One region of the Variovorax sp. GW821-FHT09D04 genome, then DNA from elsewhere that is predicted to be linked to it. Evidence: predicted binding sites of a transcription regulator. Region 1 holds the regulator's gene; the other holds the start of a gene.

The links. The regulator HrcA, encoded in region 1, represses chaperone genes, less so after heat shock. The targets are predictions, from matches to a motif close to TTAGCACTCNNNNNNNNNGAGTGCTAA.
Region 2: AC07O4_RS28130 (co-chaperone GroES) is a predicted target of HrcA. The motif match lies at 4,914-4,940, and genes of this name have one in related genera.

What each region holds. Positions count from the first base shown of each region.
Region 1 is NZ_JBWKPA010000004.1:372,305-380,665, reverse strand. Features, by position in the region: gene mutY (A/G-specific adenine glycosylase) at 1-216, shown strand, start outside; gene rapZ (RNase adapter RapZ) at 230-1,102, opposite strand; gene recN (DNA repair protein RecN) at 1,105-2,787, opposite strand; gene AC07O4_RS16075 (NAD kinase) at 2,825-3,730, opposite strand; gene hrcA (heat-inducible transcriptional repressor HrcA) at 3,762-4,769, shown strand; tRNA gene AC07O4_RS16065 (tRNA-Ile) at 4,805-4,881, shown strand; gene AC07O4_RS16060 (efflux RND transporter periplasmic adaptor subunit) at 5,142-6,269, shown strand; gene AC07O4_RS16055 (efflux RND transporter permease subunit) at 6,289-8,361, shown strand, end outside.
Region 2 is NZ_JBWKPA010000013.1:7,085-15,445, forward strand. Features, by position in the region: gene AC07O4_RS28110 (carbohydrate kinase family protein) at 1-279, shown strand, start outside; gene AC07O4_RS28115 (AraC family transcriptional regulator) at 295-1,236, shown strand; gene xylB (xylulokinase) at 1,289-2,755, shown strand; gene groL (chaperonin GroEL) at 2,827-4,482, opposite strand; gene AC07O4_RS28130 (co-chaperone GroES) at 4,538-4,828, opposite strand; gene AC07O4_RS28135 (cupredoxin domain-containing protein) at 5,205-5,696, shown strand; gene AC07O4_RS28140 (copper-transporting P-type ATPase) at 5,852-8,074, shown strand; gene AC07O4_RS28145 (LysR substrate-binding domain-containing protein) at 8,055-8,361, opposite strand, start outside.

The DNA.
Region 1 (8,361 bases):
CTGCTCGCGGCCCTGCCGTCGGGCGCGGCGCACGACATGCAAGACCTGTCGCCCTTCGTGCACGTGTTGACCCACAAGGACCTGCACCTGCACCCCGTGCTGCTGCAGGGCGTCCAGCCGCAAGGCGAGGGCGCGCGCTGGGTCGAGGCGCAGGAGTGGAGCCGGCTGGGGCTGCCCGCCCCGATGCGCAAGCTGCTGGAAACCGCCGAGGCCTGAGCGGCCTCCGTCGTCAGGCGTCGAGTTCGCGGTGGCGCTTGAGCGCGCCCCAGCGCGCACCGAAGGCGCGTGCCAGTTGCTCGACCAGGAATACCGACCGGTGCTGCCCGCCCGTGCAGCCGATGGCCACCGTCACGTAGCTGCGGTGGTCGCGCGCCAGCGCGTCGAGCCAGTGCGTCAGGAACTGCTCGATGTCGTCGAACATGCGTGCCACGTCGTCGTGCTCGCGCAGCCATTCGATCACCGGCTCGTCGCGGCCCGTCAGTGCGCGCAGCGCCGGCACGTAGTGCGGGTTGGGCAGCATGCGCACGTCGAACACGTAGTCGGCATCGAGCGGCACGCCGCGCTTGAAGGCGAAGGATTCGAACACCAGCGTCAGCGCGTTCTGCGGCGCCGAGATCAGCCCCTTGATGTAGCTCTGCAGCTGCGCGGGGCGGATGAGGCTGGTGTCGATCACGTCGGCGCCATCGCGCAGGTCGGCCAGCAGCTCGCGTTCGAGTTCGATGGCCTGCACCAGCACGCGGTGCTGCTCAGGTACGTCGGTGCGGCTTTCCTGGCGCGAGAGCGGGTGGCGCCGGCGCGTTTCCGAATAGCGGCGCAGCAGCGCGTCGGTGGTCGCGTCGAGGAACAGCGAGCGCAGCGAGACGCCGTCGGCGCGCAGCGCTTCGAGCTGCTGCGGAACGATCGGCAGCGACACGCCGCTGCGCACGTCCATCGCGATCGCCACGCGCGTGGCTTGCTGTTCGTGCTGCAGCGCGATGAAAGCGGTGAGCAGTTCGGGCGGCAGGTTGTCGACGCAGTAGTAGCCGGCGTCTTCCAGCGCGTGCAGCGCCACCGACTTGCCGGAGCCCGACATGCCGGTGATGAGGACGAGGTCGAGATTCATGTTCATGGGGCGGTCGCCGGCGTCTTGTGGCCCAGCATTTCGCGCGCATGGGCCAACGAGGTGGCCGACACCTTTTCGCCGCCCAGCATGCGGGCGATTTCGCGGGCGCGGTCGTCGGCTGCCAGGCGCGACACGCCGCTTTCGGTGCGCGGGCCGTCCGTGCCGGCCGCCGTCGTCTGGCGCTTGGCGACCACGAGGTGGTGGTCGGCGCAGGCCGCCACCTGCGGCAGGTGGGTCACGGCGAGCACCTGGCGATCGCGGCCGAGCTGCTTCATGAGGCGGCCCACGGTTTCGGCCACCGCGCCGCCCACGCCGGCATCGACCTCGTCGAAGATCAGCGTCTGCGCGGCGCCCAGTTCGCTGGTCGTCACGGCGATGGCCAGTGCGATGCGCGAGAGCTCGCCGCCCGAGGCCACCTTGCCGATGGCGCGCGGCGTGCTGCCGGCGTGGCCGGCCACCAGGAACGAGATTTCTTCGAGGCCGGCGCGGCCGGGCTGTGCCAGCGGCTGTAGTTCGACGTCGAAGCGCCCGCCCTGCATGCCCAGGCCCTGCATCGCCTGCGTGACCGCCTGGGCCAGGCGCGGCGCCGCCTGCTTGCGGATCTTGCCGAGGGCCTTGGCTTCCTTCATGTAGGCCTGTTGCGTGTTCTGCTCGGCGCGCTCCAGACCTTCGAGGTCGCTTTGCGCGTCGAGCGCCTGCAACTCGGCCTGCCAGCCGGCCAGCAGCGCGGGCAGCTCGGCCGGCGTGCGCTTGTAGCGGCGCGCGAGCGACATCCACAGGCCCATGCGTTCGTCGAGTTCGGCGAGGGTCTTGGGATCGGTGTCGGTGTCGCGCAGGTAGCCGTGCAGCGAGTGGGCCGCGTCCGAGGCCTGCGCCACGCAGGAGGCCAGCACCTCGCCCAGCGTGCGGAATTCGGGCTCGATGTGCTCGCAGTTCTGCAGCAGCGTCGCGGCGCGCGTGAGGGCGGCGAGGGCGCCGTTGTCGTCGTCTTCGAGCGCCTGGCTCGCGCCCTGGGCGGCGTCGATGAGCGCCTGCGCGTTCGAGATGCGCGAGTGGTGGGCCGAGAGTTCTTCCCATTCGTCGGCGCCCGGCGCCAGCTTCGCGACTTCGGAAATCTGCCACTGCAGCCGCTCGCGCTCGCGCTGCAGCGAGTCTTGCGCCGAGCGTGCGTGCTCGAGCGCCGAGAGCGCCTGGCGCCAGCTCTGCCAGGCGGCGTCGAGCGCGTCGGTGCGCGCGCCCGCGTAGGCGTCGAGCAGGCCGCGCACGGCCTCGGGGCGGGTCAGGCTCTGCCAGGCGTGCTGGCCGTGGATGTCGAGCAGGCGGTCGCCGAGTTCGCGCAGCTGCGTGGCGGTGGCGGGGCTGCCGTTGATCCAGCCGCGGCTGCGTCCCTGCAGGTCGACCGTGCGGCGCAGCAGCAGGCCGTCGCCGGCCTCGAAACCGCCTTCGTCGAGCCAGCCGGCCAGGGCCGGGTCGGCGTCGAACTCGGCGCTCACGTCGAGCCGCTCGGCGCCTTCGCGCACGGCACCGGCATCGGCGCGGTTGCCCAGCGCCAGCTGCAGCGCGTCGATCAGGATGGACTTGCCGGCGCCGGTTTCCCCGGTCAGCACCGTGAAGCCGGCGGACAGGTCGAGTTCAAGGGACCGCACGATCACGAAGTCGCGCAGTGCGATGCGTCGCAAAGCCATCTCAGTTCGTCCTCAAGCTGGGGGCGTGGTCCTTCATTCAGGAGCCCCCTTCGTTCCAATGGAGTTTTTTCCGCAGCGTGTCGAAGTAGCTCCAGCCGCGCGGGTGCAGGAAGCGCACCCGGAAGTCGGAGCGGCGCACCACCACGCGGTCGCCGATAGCGAGCGAGGCGAGCGACTGCATGTCGAAATTGGCGCTGGCGTCGCGCCCGCTCACCAGCTCGATCACGATCTCGTCGGCGTCGGGCAGCAGCACGGGGCGGTTGGACAGCGTGTGCGGCGCGATCGGCACCATCACCCAGCCCGGCACCGCCGGATGCAGCAGCGGCCCGCCGGCCGACAGCGCGTAGGCCGTCGAGCCCGTGGGCGACGCGATGATCAGCCCGTCGGCGCGCTGGTTGGCCACGAAATGGCGGCCCACCGACACGCGCATCTCGACCATGCCCGAGGTGGCGCCGCGGTTGACCACCACGTCGTTCATCGCGAGCGCGTCGAACACCAGGGCCTCATCGCGGATCACCTGCGCGTGCATCAGGCTGCGGTGGTCTTCTTCGTATTCGCCGGCCAGCATCGGGATCAGCGTGGCCTGGTAGTTGTCCAGCGGGATGTCGGTGATGAAGCCGAGCCGCCCGCGGTTGATGCCGATGAGCGGGATGCCGTAGCACGCGAGCTGCCGGCCGATGCCGAGCATGGTGCCGTCACCGCCGACCACGAGGCCGAGGTCGCAGCGCTGGCCGATTTCTTCGACCGACAGCGCCTGGTAGCGCGGGTGGGGCGGTGCGTCGGTGTCCTCGCAGGACGAACGCTCCACGAACACCGTGCAACCCTGCGATTCGAGGAAGGCGCCGATGCCCTCCATCACGCCGTCGCGCGCATCGGCTTGCGCCCGGGCGCCGGAAGCCTGGTATTTGCCGATCAGGGCGACGTGACGAAAGCGTGAGGTCATAGCTCACAAATTACAACACTAAAATCTTGCAATGCTGGACGACCGTGCCAAGTTGCTGTTGAAGACGCTGGTCGAGCGTTACATCGCCGATGGGCAACCCGTCGGATCGCGCACGCTCTCGCGTTCGGCGGGGCTGGATCTCTCGCCTGCGACCATCCGCAACGTCATGTCCGACCTCGAGGCGCTGGGGCTCATCGCCAGCCCTCACACCTCGGCCGGACGCGTGCCGACCACGCGCGGCTACCGGCTCTTCGTCGACACCATGCTGACCGCGCAGCGCGAGCAGATGAGCACGCCGAGCCTGGCGGCCGACCAGCCGCAGAAGGTGATCGCCAACGCCGCGCACCTGCTGTCGAACCTGTCGCAGTTCGTGGGCGTCGTGATGGCGCCGCGCCGCGCCTCGGTGTTCAAGCAGATCGAATTCCTGCGCCTGTCGGAGCGGCGGCTGCTGGTGATCATCGTCTCGCCCGACGGCGACGTGCAGAACCGCGTGATCTTTCCGGAATCCGACTACTCGCAGTCGCAACTGGTCGAGGCCTCGAACTATATCAACGCGCACTTCGCGGGCCTGACGATCGAGCAGGTGCGCGACCGCCTGCAGTCCGAGGTCGAGAAGCTGCGCGGTGAAATCGCCGCGTTGATGCAGGCCGCGGTGCAGGTCAGCTCCGAAGTGCTCACCGATGCGCAGGCTGACGACGTCGTGATTTCGGGCGAGCGCAACCTGCTGTCGGTGACCGATTTTTCCAGCGACATGGGGCAGCTGCGGCGCGCCTTCGATCTTTTTGAAGAGAAGGCGCAGCTGATGCGGCTGCTCGACGTGTCGAGCAAGGCCGAGGGCGTGCGCATCTTCATCGGTGGCGAAAGCCAGGTCGTGCCCTTCGAGGAGCTGTCGATCGTCAGCGCCAACTACGAGGTGGACGGCCAGGTGGTCGGTACGCTGGGCGTGATCGGCCCGACCCGCATGCCGTACGACCGCATGATCCAGATCGTCGACATCACGTCGCGGCTGGTGAGCAACGCGCTGAGCCACCGCAAGTAAGCGGCTGCGCGCGGCGCATAGAATCGGGCCCGCGTGGGCCGTTAGCTCAGTTGGTTAGAGCAGCGGACTCATAATCCGTTGGTCGAGTGTTCAAGCCACTCACGGCCTACCACCACACATTCCCCCTCTGTAGACACTCCGACGAAGGCCGCATTGCGCGGCCTTTTTCCTTGCAACTGCGAGGGCGCGAGCGAGGCCTGTGGCCGCCGCCGATTTCACCTACGGCAAACACAGGATTCCTTCAGGTTGCAATGCAACATCGAAGGCAGAATGCACCATTTGAGTGCAAATGTAACGAGCCGGGTGATCCCTGCGCGCGCCGCACTGCGATTCCCGATGGCCATGACCCCGCTTTTCAAGCTCCTGCTTCCGATGTCCCTGCTCGCGCTCGCTGCATGCGGCGCCAAGCAGGCTTCCACCACCGATGACGCGCCGCCCGAAGTCGGCGTGGTGGCGCTGCACGCCAGCGACGTGGCCGTGCATACCGAGCTCGCGGGCCGCACAGCCGCCTACCGCGTCTCCGAGGTGAGGCCACAGGTCAACGGCATCGTGCGCAAGCGGCTGTTCGAAGAGGGCGGCATGGTCCGCGCGGGCCAGGTGCTGTACGAGATCGAGCCCGGCCCGTTCGAGGCCGCGCACGAGCAGGCGCAGGCCACGCTGGCCACCTCGCAGGCCACCATCGCCAGCCTGCGCGGCAAGGCCGATCGCTTTGGCGAACTGGTCAAGGCCAATGCCGTGAGCAGGCAGGAACACGAAGAGGCGCAGGCGGCGCTGGTGCAGGCGCAAGCCGGCGTGAAGGCCGCGCAGGCGGCCGTGAAGGCGGCGCGCATCAACCTCGACTTCACGCGCATCACCGCACCCATCGCGGGACGCATCGGCCGTTCCGCCGTGACCGAAGGCGCGCTCGTGGTGCCGGGCCAGGCGATGGCACTGGCGACGATCCAGCGGCTCGATCCGATCTATGTCGACGTGGTGCAGTCGAGCCTGGAACTGACGAAGCTCAAGCGTCGCTTCATCTCGGGCGACATGGCGCCGGCCAGCACCCAGGTCCGCCTGCGCATGGAAGACGGCCTGCCTTACCCGCATGCCGGCACGCTGAAGTTCTCCGAAGTGGCCGTCGACGAGGCCACCGGCTCGGTCACGTTGCGCGCGGAATTCCCGAACCCGCAAGGGCTGCTGCTGCCGGGCATGTACGTGCGCGCGCAGGTCGAGTCTGGCGTGGAGCGTCAGGCCATCCTGGCACCGCAGCGCGGCGTGGCGCGCAACGAGAAGGGCGAGCCGACCGCGCTGGTGGTGGCGCCCGACAACAAGGTCGAGCTGCGCGCGCTCGAAGTGCGCAGCACCGAGGGCGAGCACTGGGTCGTGACCCGGGGCCTGCGCGAGGGCGACCGCCTGGTGGTCGATGGCCTGCAGCGCGCACGCCCGGGCGAAAAAGTGAAGCCGGTGTCGGTGTCCACGGCGGGTGCATCGTCCGCCGCCGCGCCTTCCCCGGCCGATTGACGAGAAACCGCAACCTTCCGTGATCGCTCATTTCTTCATCCAGCGGCCCGTCTTCGCCTGGGTCATCGCCATCCTCATCATGCTGGCCGGCGGCGTGGCCATTCGCACGCTGCCGGTGTCGCAGTACCCGGACATCGCGCCGCCGACCGTGGTCGTGTCGGCCAACTACCCCGGTGCCTCGGCGCAGGCGGTGGAAAACAGCGTCACGCAGGTGCTCGAGCAGCAGCTCAAGGGCATCGACGGCCTGATGTACTTCAAGTCGACCAGCAGCGCCGCCGGCTGGGCCGAGATCAACGTCACCTTCCGCCAGGGCATCGACCCCGACACCGCGCAGGTGCAGGTGCAGAACAAGGTCAGTCAGGCCACCAGCCGGCTGCCGCAGGCGGTGCAGCAGCAGGGCGTGACGGTCGCCAAGTCGCAGAACAACTTCCTGCTGATCGTGGCGCTCTACGACGAGACCGGCCAGCGCACCGACACCGACATCGCTGACTGGATGGCCAGCAACCTGCGCGACCCGATCAGCCGTGTCGACGGCGTGGGCTCGGTGCAGGCCTTTGGCGCGGCGTACGCCATGCGCATCTGGCTCGACCCGCACCGGCTGGCGAGCTACCAGCTGATGCCGTCCGACGTCACGGCCGCCATCACCGCGCAGAACACGCAGGTGTCGGTGGGCGAGATCGGCGCGCGGCCGTCGGCGCCGACGCAGCACCTGAACGCCACCGTCACCGCGATGTCGCGGCTGCAGACGCCCGACCAGTTCAAGGCCATCGTGCTCAAGACGCAGGCCGACGGCGCCGTGGTGCGGCTGGGCGACGTGGCGCGCGTGGAGATCGGCAGCGAGTCGTATGCCGAGACCACGCGCCTGAACGGCCACCCGGCCGCGGGCTCGGCCGTGATGCTGGCGCCCGGCGCCAACGCGCTGACCACCGCCCGCGCGGTGAAGGCGCGCATCGCCGAACTCGAACGCTCGCTGCCTGCCGGCCTGCGCGTGGCCTACGCGGAAGACACCACGCGCTTCGTCAAGATCTCGATCCAGTCGGTCATCCGGACGCTGCTGGAGGCCATCGCGCTGGTGGTGGTCGTGATGTTCCTCTTCCTGCAGAACTGGCGCGCCACGGTGATCCCCGCGATCACCGTGCCGGTGGTGCTGCTGGGCACCTTCGGCGTGCTGGCGGCCTTCGGCTATTCGATCAACGTGCTCACGCTGTTCGGCATGGTGCTGGCCATCGGCCTGCTGGTGGACGACGCGATCGTGGTGGTGGAGAACGTCGAGCGCGTCATGCACGAAGAGGGGCTCGATGCGAAGGCCGCCACGATCAAGTCGATGAAGGAAATCACCGGCGCGCTGGTCGGCATCGCGGTGGTGGTGTCGGCGGTGTTCCTGCCCATGGCCTTCTTCGGCGGCTCGGTGGGCGTGATCTACCGGCAGTTCTCGGTGACCATCATCGCGTCGATGGTGCTGTCGGTGGTGGTGGCCATCGTGCTCATCCCGGCGCTGTGCGCGCGCTTCCTGAAAGCCGGCGTGCCGCCGCGCACGCGCGGCTTCCTGGGCGCGTTCGACCGCCGCTTCGACGCCGCGCAGGGCCGCTACGTGGGCGTGCTGGGCCGCATCCTGCGCAAGCCGCTGCGTTTCACGGCGGTGTACGTCGCCATCGTGGCCGGCATGGGCCTGCTGTACCTCAGCCTGCCCGGCGGCTTCCTGCCGGAAGAGGACCAGGGCAGCGTGATGGTGATCGCGACGCTGCCGGCCGGCGCCACTTCGGGCCGCACCGACGAAGTGAACCGCGCGATCGAAAAGCACTTTCTCGAGACCGAGAAGGACACGACCGACACCATCTTCACGCTCACCGGCTGGAGCTACAGCGGCTCGGGGCAGAACATGGGCATGGCGTTTGTCTCGCTGAAGGACTGGTCCGAACGCGCCAGTGCGGACAAGCGTGCGCACGCCATCGTCGAGCGTGCCGGCAAGGCGCTGGCCAAGCAGCAGCGCGACGCCGAGGTCTTCGGCATAGTGCCGCCGCCCATCGAGGGGCTGGGTGAGTCGAACGGCTTCGAGTTCTGGCTGCAGGACATCTCGGGCATGGGCGCCGAG
Region 2 (8,361 bases), on a different contig from region 1:
CCGCTCACCGTGGCCGCGCCGCGCGTCGAGGTGGTCGACACCATCGGCGCGGGCGACACCTTCACCGCCGGGCTGTCCGTGGCGCTGCTGGCGCATGGCGTCGAGCATCCGGCGCAACTGGCCGAGCTCGGCGACGACGCCTGGCGCGCCGTGATGCGCTTTGCCGCCACCGCCGCGGCCCTGAACTGCACCCGCGAGGGCGCCGATCCACCGACGCTGGAAGCCGTTCGCACGGCGCTTTCGCAGGAAGACAACGAGGCCGTCGCTTCCCGGCCCTGATCGATCCGTGCCGCCATGACCACGACCACCCGCAAACGCGCGATCCCTCGCCAACGCCAACCCGAGCTGGAGCGCGACTTCGCGCGCTCCCCGTCGCTGGGCTACGAGGCCCCGGAAGAAACCGGCCTGGTGCGCTGTCTCGCGCACGGCTTTCCGAGCCCGCTGGTGCGATGGCACTTCCATGAAGACTACGAGCTGCACCTGATCACCGAGACCTCGGGCAAGGCCTTCATCGGCGACTGGATCGGACCGTTCCAGCCCGGGCATCTCGTGCTGTGCGGGCCGCGCCTGCCGCACAACTGGATCTCGCTGGACGTGCCCGAAGAAGGCGCGGCCGGGCGCGACCGCGTGATCCAGTTCCGCCACGAGCCCATCGAGCGCGCAGCCGCTGAGATTCCCGAACTGCGCGACGTGATGCCGCTGCTCGACCGCGCGCGCCACGGCATCGAGTTCTTCGGCATGTCGGAACAGGCGCTGGCGCACTGGGACGCCATCAAGGCCGCGCGCGGCGTGCGCCGCCTGGGCCTGTTCTGCGAGTTCATGGCCGACCTGGCGCAGTGCACCGACTACCGGCTGCTGTCGAGCGTGCAGATGCAGGGCGTGCAGGGCAGCGACGGCGATGCGCAGGTCGACCAGATCAACGACATCGTGAACCGCATCACCAACAACATGACCGACTCGATCTCGATGTCGGACGTGGCCGCCGAGCTGGGCATGAGCGAGAGCCGCTTCAGCCGCTTCTTCCGCCGCTCGACCGGCAACAGCTTCACCGACTTCGTGAACCGCGTGCGCATCAACAGCGCCTGCCACCTGCTGATGCAGACCGACCACTACGTGACCGACATCTGCTACCAGGTGGGCTTCAACAACGTGGCGAACTTCAACCGGCGCTTTCTCGAAATCAAGGGCATGACGCCGAGCGAGTTCAGGCGCCAGGCCGACACGCGCTTCGGCTGACTTCTTTCAAGGCGAACGCGCCCGCTCCGAAGGCGCCATCAGGGAGACCATCTTGTATCTGGGACTCGACCTCGGCACGTCCGAGCTCAAGGCATTGCTGCTCGCGGACGATCACCGCATCGTCGGCGTGGCACGCGCGCCGCTCACGGTCGACCGGCCGCAGCCGCTGTGGTCGGAACAGGCACCCGCCCAATGGTGGCGGGCGCTCGAGGCCGTCATGGCCGAACTGCGCACCACGCATGCCGAGGCGTTGTCGCAGGTGCGCGCCATCGGCCTCTCGGGCCAGATGCACGGCGCCACGCTGCTCGACGCGGCGGGCGAGGTGCTGCGCCCGGCCATCCTCTGGAACGACGGCCGCAGCGGTGCGCAGTGCGAGGCGCTCACGCGCGCCGTGCCGCGCCTGGGCGAGATCGCGGGCAACCTCGCGATGCCCGGCTTCACCGCGCCCAAGCTGCTGTGGGTGCGCGAGCACGAGCCCGAGGTCTTCGCCCGCGTGGCGCGCGTGCTGCTGCCCAAGGACTGGCTGCGCTTCATGCTCAGCGGCGAGGCGGTCAGCGAGATGTCCGACGCGGCCGGCACGCTCTGGCTCGACGTGGGCGCGCGCGACTGGTCCGACGAACTGCTCGCCGCCACGGGGCTCACGCGCGATCACATGCCGCGGCTGGTCGAGGGCAGTGAAGTCTCCGCGCTGCTCAAGCCGGAACTGGCGGCGCGCTGGGGATTGCGCGACGGCGTGAAGATCGCCGGCGGCGCGGGCGACAACGCCGCCAGCGCGGTCGGCATGGGGCTCGTCGAGCCGGGGCAGGGCTTCGTCTCGCTCGGCACCTCGGGCGTGGTGTTCGTCTCGACCGACCGCTTTTTGCCGAACCCCGCGCAGGCGATGCACGCCTTCTGCCACGCGCTGCCCAGGCGCTGGCACCAGATGTCGGTGATGCTCTCGGCCGCCAGCGCGGTGAGCTGGGCGGCGAAGACCTTCAAGTTCGCGGACGAGGCGGCGTTGCTCGAAGCCGCGGCGTCGGTCGCGCTGGCGGACCGGGCGCGCTGCCCGCTGTTCCTGCCGTACCTGTCGGGCGAGCGTTCGCCACACAACAACCCGAATGCGCAAGGGGTGCTGTTCGGCCTCACGCATGCGCATGGCCCGGCGGAGATCGCCTATGCCGTGGTCGAGGGCGTGAGCTTCGGTTTGCGCGATGGCTTCGACACGCTGCGCCTGCCGGCCGACATGCCGCTGCGCGAAGTCGCGCTCGTGGGTGGGGGGGCGCGCAGTGTGTGGTGGGGGCAGTTGCTGGCCGACATCTTCCAAGTCGAGCTCACGCTCTACGCAGGCAGCGAGACGGGCGGGGCGCTCGGCGCGGCGCGCCTAGCGTGGCTGGCCGATGGGGGCGAGGTCGCCGAGGTGTGCACGCTGCCGCCGGTGAAGCAGACGCTGGAGCCTTCATCCGAAGGAGCCGATGGACACAAGACGCGGCATGCGCGGTTCCAAGTGCTGTACATGGCGCTGCGCGACCAGTTCCGCTGAACCTTCCGCACAAAGAAAAAGGGCCGCTTGCGCGGCCCTTTTTACTTTGGTGAGCAGAGCTCAGCCGGGCATTACATGCCCATGCCGCCCATGCCGCCCATGCCACCCATGTCGGGCATGCCACCGCCGCCGGCGCCGGACTCGTCCTTGGGTGCGTCAGCAACCATGGCTTCGGTCGTCAGCAGCAGCGAGGACACCGAAGCGGCGTTCTGCAGTGCGGTGCGGGTGACCTTCGTCGGGTCCAGGATGCCCAGCTCGAGCATGTCGCCGTACGTGTCGTTCGCAGCGTTGAAGCCGTAGTTGCCCTTGCCGGCCAGCACAGCGTTCACCACCACCGAGGCTTCGCCGCCGGCGTTGTTCACGATTTCGCGCAGGGGCGCTTCGATGGCCTTCAGCACCAGCTTGATGCCGGCTTCTTGATCAGCGTTGTCGCCCTTGACCGACTCGCCCACGGCTTGCTTGGCACGCAGCAGCGCCACGCCGCCGCCAGCCACAACGCCTTCTTCCACTGCAGCGCGGGTGGCGTGCAGGGCGTCTTCGACGCGAGCCTTCTTTTCCTTCATTTCGACTTCGGTGGCAGCGCCAACCTTGATCACTGCCACGCCGCCGGCCAGCTTGGCCACGCGCTCTTGCAGCTTTTCACGGTCGTAGTCGCTGGTCGCTTCTTCGATCTGAACGCGCACTTGCTTCACGCGGGCTTCGATGTCACCAGCAGCGCCAGCGCCGTCGATGATGATCGTGTTTTCCTTGCCCACTTCGATGCGCTTGGCTTGACCCAGGTCGGCCAGCGTCACCTTTTCGAGCGTCAGGCCCACTTCTTCAGCGATGACCTTGCCGCCCGTCAGGATGGCGATGTCTTCCAGCATGGCCTTGCGGCGGTCGCCGAAGCCAGGAGCCTTCACAGCCACGACCTTCAGGATGCCGCGGATCGTGTTCACGACCAGCGTCGCCAGGGCTTCGCCTTCGACTTCTTCGGCAATGATCAGCAGCGGACGGCCCGCCTTGGCGACTTGCTCCAGCACGGGCAGCAGGTCACGGATGTTGCTGATCTTCTTGTCGAACAGCAGCACGAAGGGGTTGTCGAGCAGCGCCGATTGCTTCTCGGGGTTGTTGATGAAGTAGGGCGACAGGTAGCCGCGGTCGAACTGCATGCCTTCGACGACGTCGAGTTCGCTGTCCAGCGACTTGCCGTCTTCCACGGTGATCACGCCTTCCTTGCCGACCTTGTCCATCGCGTCAGCGATGAGCTTGCCGATGGTTTCGTCGCTGTTGGCCGAGATGGAGCCGACTTGCGCGATTTCCTTCGAGGTGGTGGTGGGCTTGGAAGCCTTCTTCAGCTCGGCGACCAGGGCCGTGACAGCCTTGTCGATGCCGCGCTTCAGGTCCATCGGGTTCATGCCGGCAGCCACCAGCTTGAAACCTTCGCGAACGATGGCTTGTGCCAGGACCGTGGCGGTCGTGGTGCCGTCACCAGCGTTGTCGCTGGTCTTGGAGGCCACTTCCTTCACGAGCTGGGCGCCCATGTTCTGCAGCTTGTCCTTGAGTTCGATTTCCTTGGCCACGGACACACCGTCCTTGGTCACGGTGGGGGCGCCGAACGAACGCTCGAGCACCACGTTGCGGCCCTTGGGGCCCAGGGTCACTTTGACTGCGTTGGCCAGGATGTTGACACCCTCGACCATGCGTGCGCGGGCTTCGCCGCCGAAGACTACGTCTTTTGCTGCCATGATGAATTAACTCCGAATGGATTGGATTGGATGGGATCGAAAGGGAGGAGAAGAATTACTTCTCGACGACTGCGAACAGGTCGTCTTCCTTCATCACGAGCAGTTCGTCGCCATCGACCTTGACGGTCTGGCCGCTGTACTTGCCGAACAGGACGCGGTCGCCGACCTTGACGGTCAGTGCGGCCAGTTCGCCCTTGTCGTTGCGCTTGCCCGGGCCCACGGCCAGGACTTCACCCTGATCGGGCTTTTCGGCGGCTGCGTCGGGGATGACGATGCCGGAGGCGGTCTTGGTTTCGCTGTCAACACGCTTGACGATCACGCGATCGGCCAAAGGACGAAGTTTCATTGCATCTCCTGGAGGGTAAGAAACGGGTTTGTTTGTGGTCGGGCGCCGGAGAAACCGGCGACCTGTCGACTGGATGGGAGGGCTGTTAGCACTCGTCAGCAGCGAGTGCTAATCATAAGGGCATTCGATGACCTTTCAAGGGCGGCGCCCTTGCCGCCGTTTGGCACCGCCGGGCTTTTCCGGGGAAACACCGGGTGGCCGGGTGCCTTCGGCCGGGAAGCTTTGAGATATTTTGCCCGGGCAAAATAAGACCGTGCCCATGTCGCCGATGCACAGAGGTCGAACGCGCAGATTGCTTTTTTGTAATCCGGGTGATCGGTGGTGGACGGGCTTGGCTTCCTAGAGTCGCGGCATCCCGGCAACCTCCAAGGACACCATGACACACACCTTCCGCAACACCGTTTTCGCTGCAGGAGCCGCACTGGCCGCTGCCGGCGCGTTCGCCTCGGGCACCCACGCCGGTGGCCACGGCCACGATGCCGCAGCCGCCGTCGGCAAGCCCGGCGTGGCCGCCAAGGTGACGCGCACGGTCCAGGTCGACATGACGGACTCGATGCGCTTCACGCCGGCGGACATCAAGGTCAAGCAGGGCGAGACGGTACGCTTCGTCGTCAAGAACTCCGGCGTCCTGAAGCACGAGCTCGTGCTCGGGACCGAGAAGGCGCTGCTGGCGCACTACGAGGCCATGAAGAAGAACCCCGAGATGGAGCACGCCGATCCGAACATGGTCACGCTGGCTGCGGGCAAGACCGGCGAGATCGTCTGGCAGTTCACCCAGGCCGGCAAGGTCGACTTCGGCTGCCTGCAGCCGGGCCACTACGACGCCGGAATGAAGGGCGCGGTGCTGGTGGGCAAGGCCGGCAAGTGAGCGTCATGCGCACGCGTCTTTCACGCGCCGGCCGCCATGCCGGCGCTTTTTCTTCAAGGGTATCGCGCGACAGGGCTTGACCTTCACATCGTGTCAATCTGGACACTGATCGCTTCCCCCTCAAGGGCTTCCCCCTTTCCTGTCGGAGAACGCGAATGAACGACACGTCCACCAGGCACGCAGGACACCCCCACGGTCATCACGGCCACCACGATCACCACGCATCGCACGGGCATGCGCCCGCGGGCCCTGCGCAGCCCGCCGCGCAAGGCACGGTCTACACCTGCCCCATGCACCCGGAGATCCGGCAGGACCATCCCGGCAACTGCCCCAAGTGCGGCATGACGCTGGAGCCCGAGATGCCGACCCTCGACGAGGGTGAAGACCCCGAGCTGAAAGACTTCAAGCGGCGCTTCTTCTGGACGCTGCCGCTCAGCGTTGTCGTCACCGTGCTCGCCATGGCCGGCCACCGCCTGCAGTGGTTCGAGATGGGCACGCAAAGCTGGATCGAGCTCGTGCTCAGCGTGCCGATCGTGCTGTGGGCCGGGTGGCCGTTCTTTGTGCGCGCGGTGCAGTCGGTGGCGAACCGCAGCCCGAACATGTGGACCCTGATCGGCCTGGGCACGGCCGCCGCCTTTGTCTACAGCGTCGTGGCCACGGTGGCGCCCGGCGTGTTCCCCGCGTCGTTCGTGTCGATGGGGCGCGTGTCGGTCTACTTCGAAGCGGCGGCGGTGATCATTTCGCTCACCTTGCTGGGCCAGATCCTCGAGCTCAAGGCGCGCTCGCAAACCTCCGCGGCGATCAAGTCGCTGCTGGGGCTCGCGCCCAAGACAGCACGCCGGATCGGCGCCGACGGCACCGAGGAAGACGTGCCCATCGGCCACGTGCATGTCGGCGACAAGCTGCGCGTGCGCCCCGGAGAGAAGGTGCCGGTGGACGGCGTGGTGATCGAAGGCGGCAGCGCGGTCGACGAGTCGATGCTCACCGGCGAGCCGCTGCCCGTGACCAAGCGCGTGGGCGACAAGCTCATCGGCGCGACGCTCAACACCAACGGCGCCCTCGTCATGCAGTCGGAAAAGGTCGGCTCGCAGACCGTGCTCGCGAGCATCGTGCAGATGGTCGCGCAAGCCCAGCGCTCGCGCGCGCCGATGCAGCGGATGGCCGACCAGGTCGCCGGCTACTTCGTGATGACGGTGATCGCCATCGCGGTGCTGACCTTTTTCGCCTGGGGGTTCTTCGGGCCGCAGCCCAGCTGGGTCTACGGCCTCATCAATGCCGTGGCGGTGCTCATCATTGCCTGCCCCTGTGCGCTCGGCCTCGCGACGCCGATGTCGGTCATGGTCGCCACGGGCAAGGCGGCCACGCAGGGCGTGCTGTTCCGCGATGCCGCCGCGATCGAGAACTTCCGCAAGGTCGATGCGCTCATCGTCGACAAGACCGGCACCTTGACGGAAGGCCGGCCGCAGTTCGAGCGCGCGGTGCCTGCGCCGGGCTTCACCGCCGACGAGGTGCTGCGCCTGGCGGCCAGCCTGGACCAGGGCAGCGAGCACCCGCTGGCCGACGCCATCGTGCGGGCGGCGCGCGAGCGCCAGCTGGCGCTGGACACGCCCGAGGGTTTCGAATCCAGCAGCGGCATCGGCGTGAGCGGTGGCGTGGCCGGCAGGAAGCTGGCGCTCGGCAACACGGCGCTCATGGAACAGCTGCGCGTGCGGGTCGACGACCTCAAGCCGCAGGCCGAGGCCCTGCGGGCCGAGGGCGCGAGTGTCATGTTCCTGGCGGTGGACGGCCAGGCGGCCGGCCTGCTCGCGGTGTCGGACCCGATCAAGCCCACCACGCTGGAGGCGCTGGCCGCGCTCAAGGCCTCGGGCCTGCGGGTCATCATGGCCACCGGCGACGGGCTGACCACGGCCCGGGCCGTCGCCGCGAAGCTGGGCATCGACGAGGTGCACGGCGAAGTGAAGCCCGCCGACAAGCTCGCGCTGGTCGACAGGCTGCAGCGCGAGGGCCGCATCGTCGCGATGGCCGGCGACGGCATCAACGACGCGCCCGCGCTCGCCAAGGCCGACGTCGGCGTGGCGATGGGCACCGGCACCGATGTCGCGATGAACAGCGCCCAGGTGACGCTGGTCAAGGGCGACTTGCGCGGCATCGCGCAGGCGCGCGTGATCTCCGAGCAGACCATCGCCAACATGAAGCAGAACCTCGGCTTCGCCTTCCTCTACAACGCGCTGGGCGTGCCGCTGGCCGCGGGCGTGCTGTTCCCGTTCACGGGCTGGTTGCTGTCGCCGATGATCGCGGCGCTGGCCATGAGCCTGAGCTCGGCCTCGGTGATCACCAATGCCTTGCGCCTGCGCGGCGCTACCTGGCGCGAGGCTTGAGAAGGCCCGCCAGGGCCTTCTGGTCTTCGGCCAGCTGGATGCGCATGAGCTGGAGCACGCGCACCGCCAGGCCGGACAGCGGCTGTCCCGGCGGCAGCACCAGCAGGCCCGCGAAGGACACCTCCAGCGACAGCGGGCGCACGGCCAGGCCGCGCTGCGCGTACTCCAGCGCGGTGACCGGGTTGACGACGCCGATGCCCATGCCGCTCAGGGCCATCTCGCACACACTGGCCGCGTAAGGGGTCTCGACCAGCACGCTCAGCGCGACGTTGCAGTCCGCCAGGGCC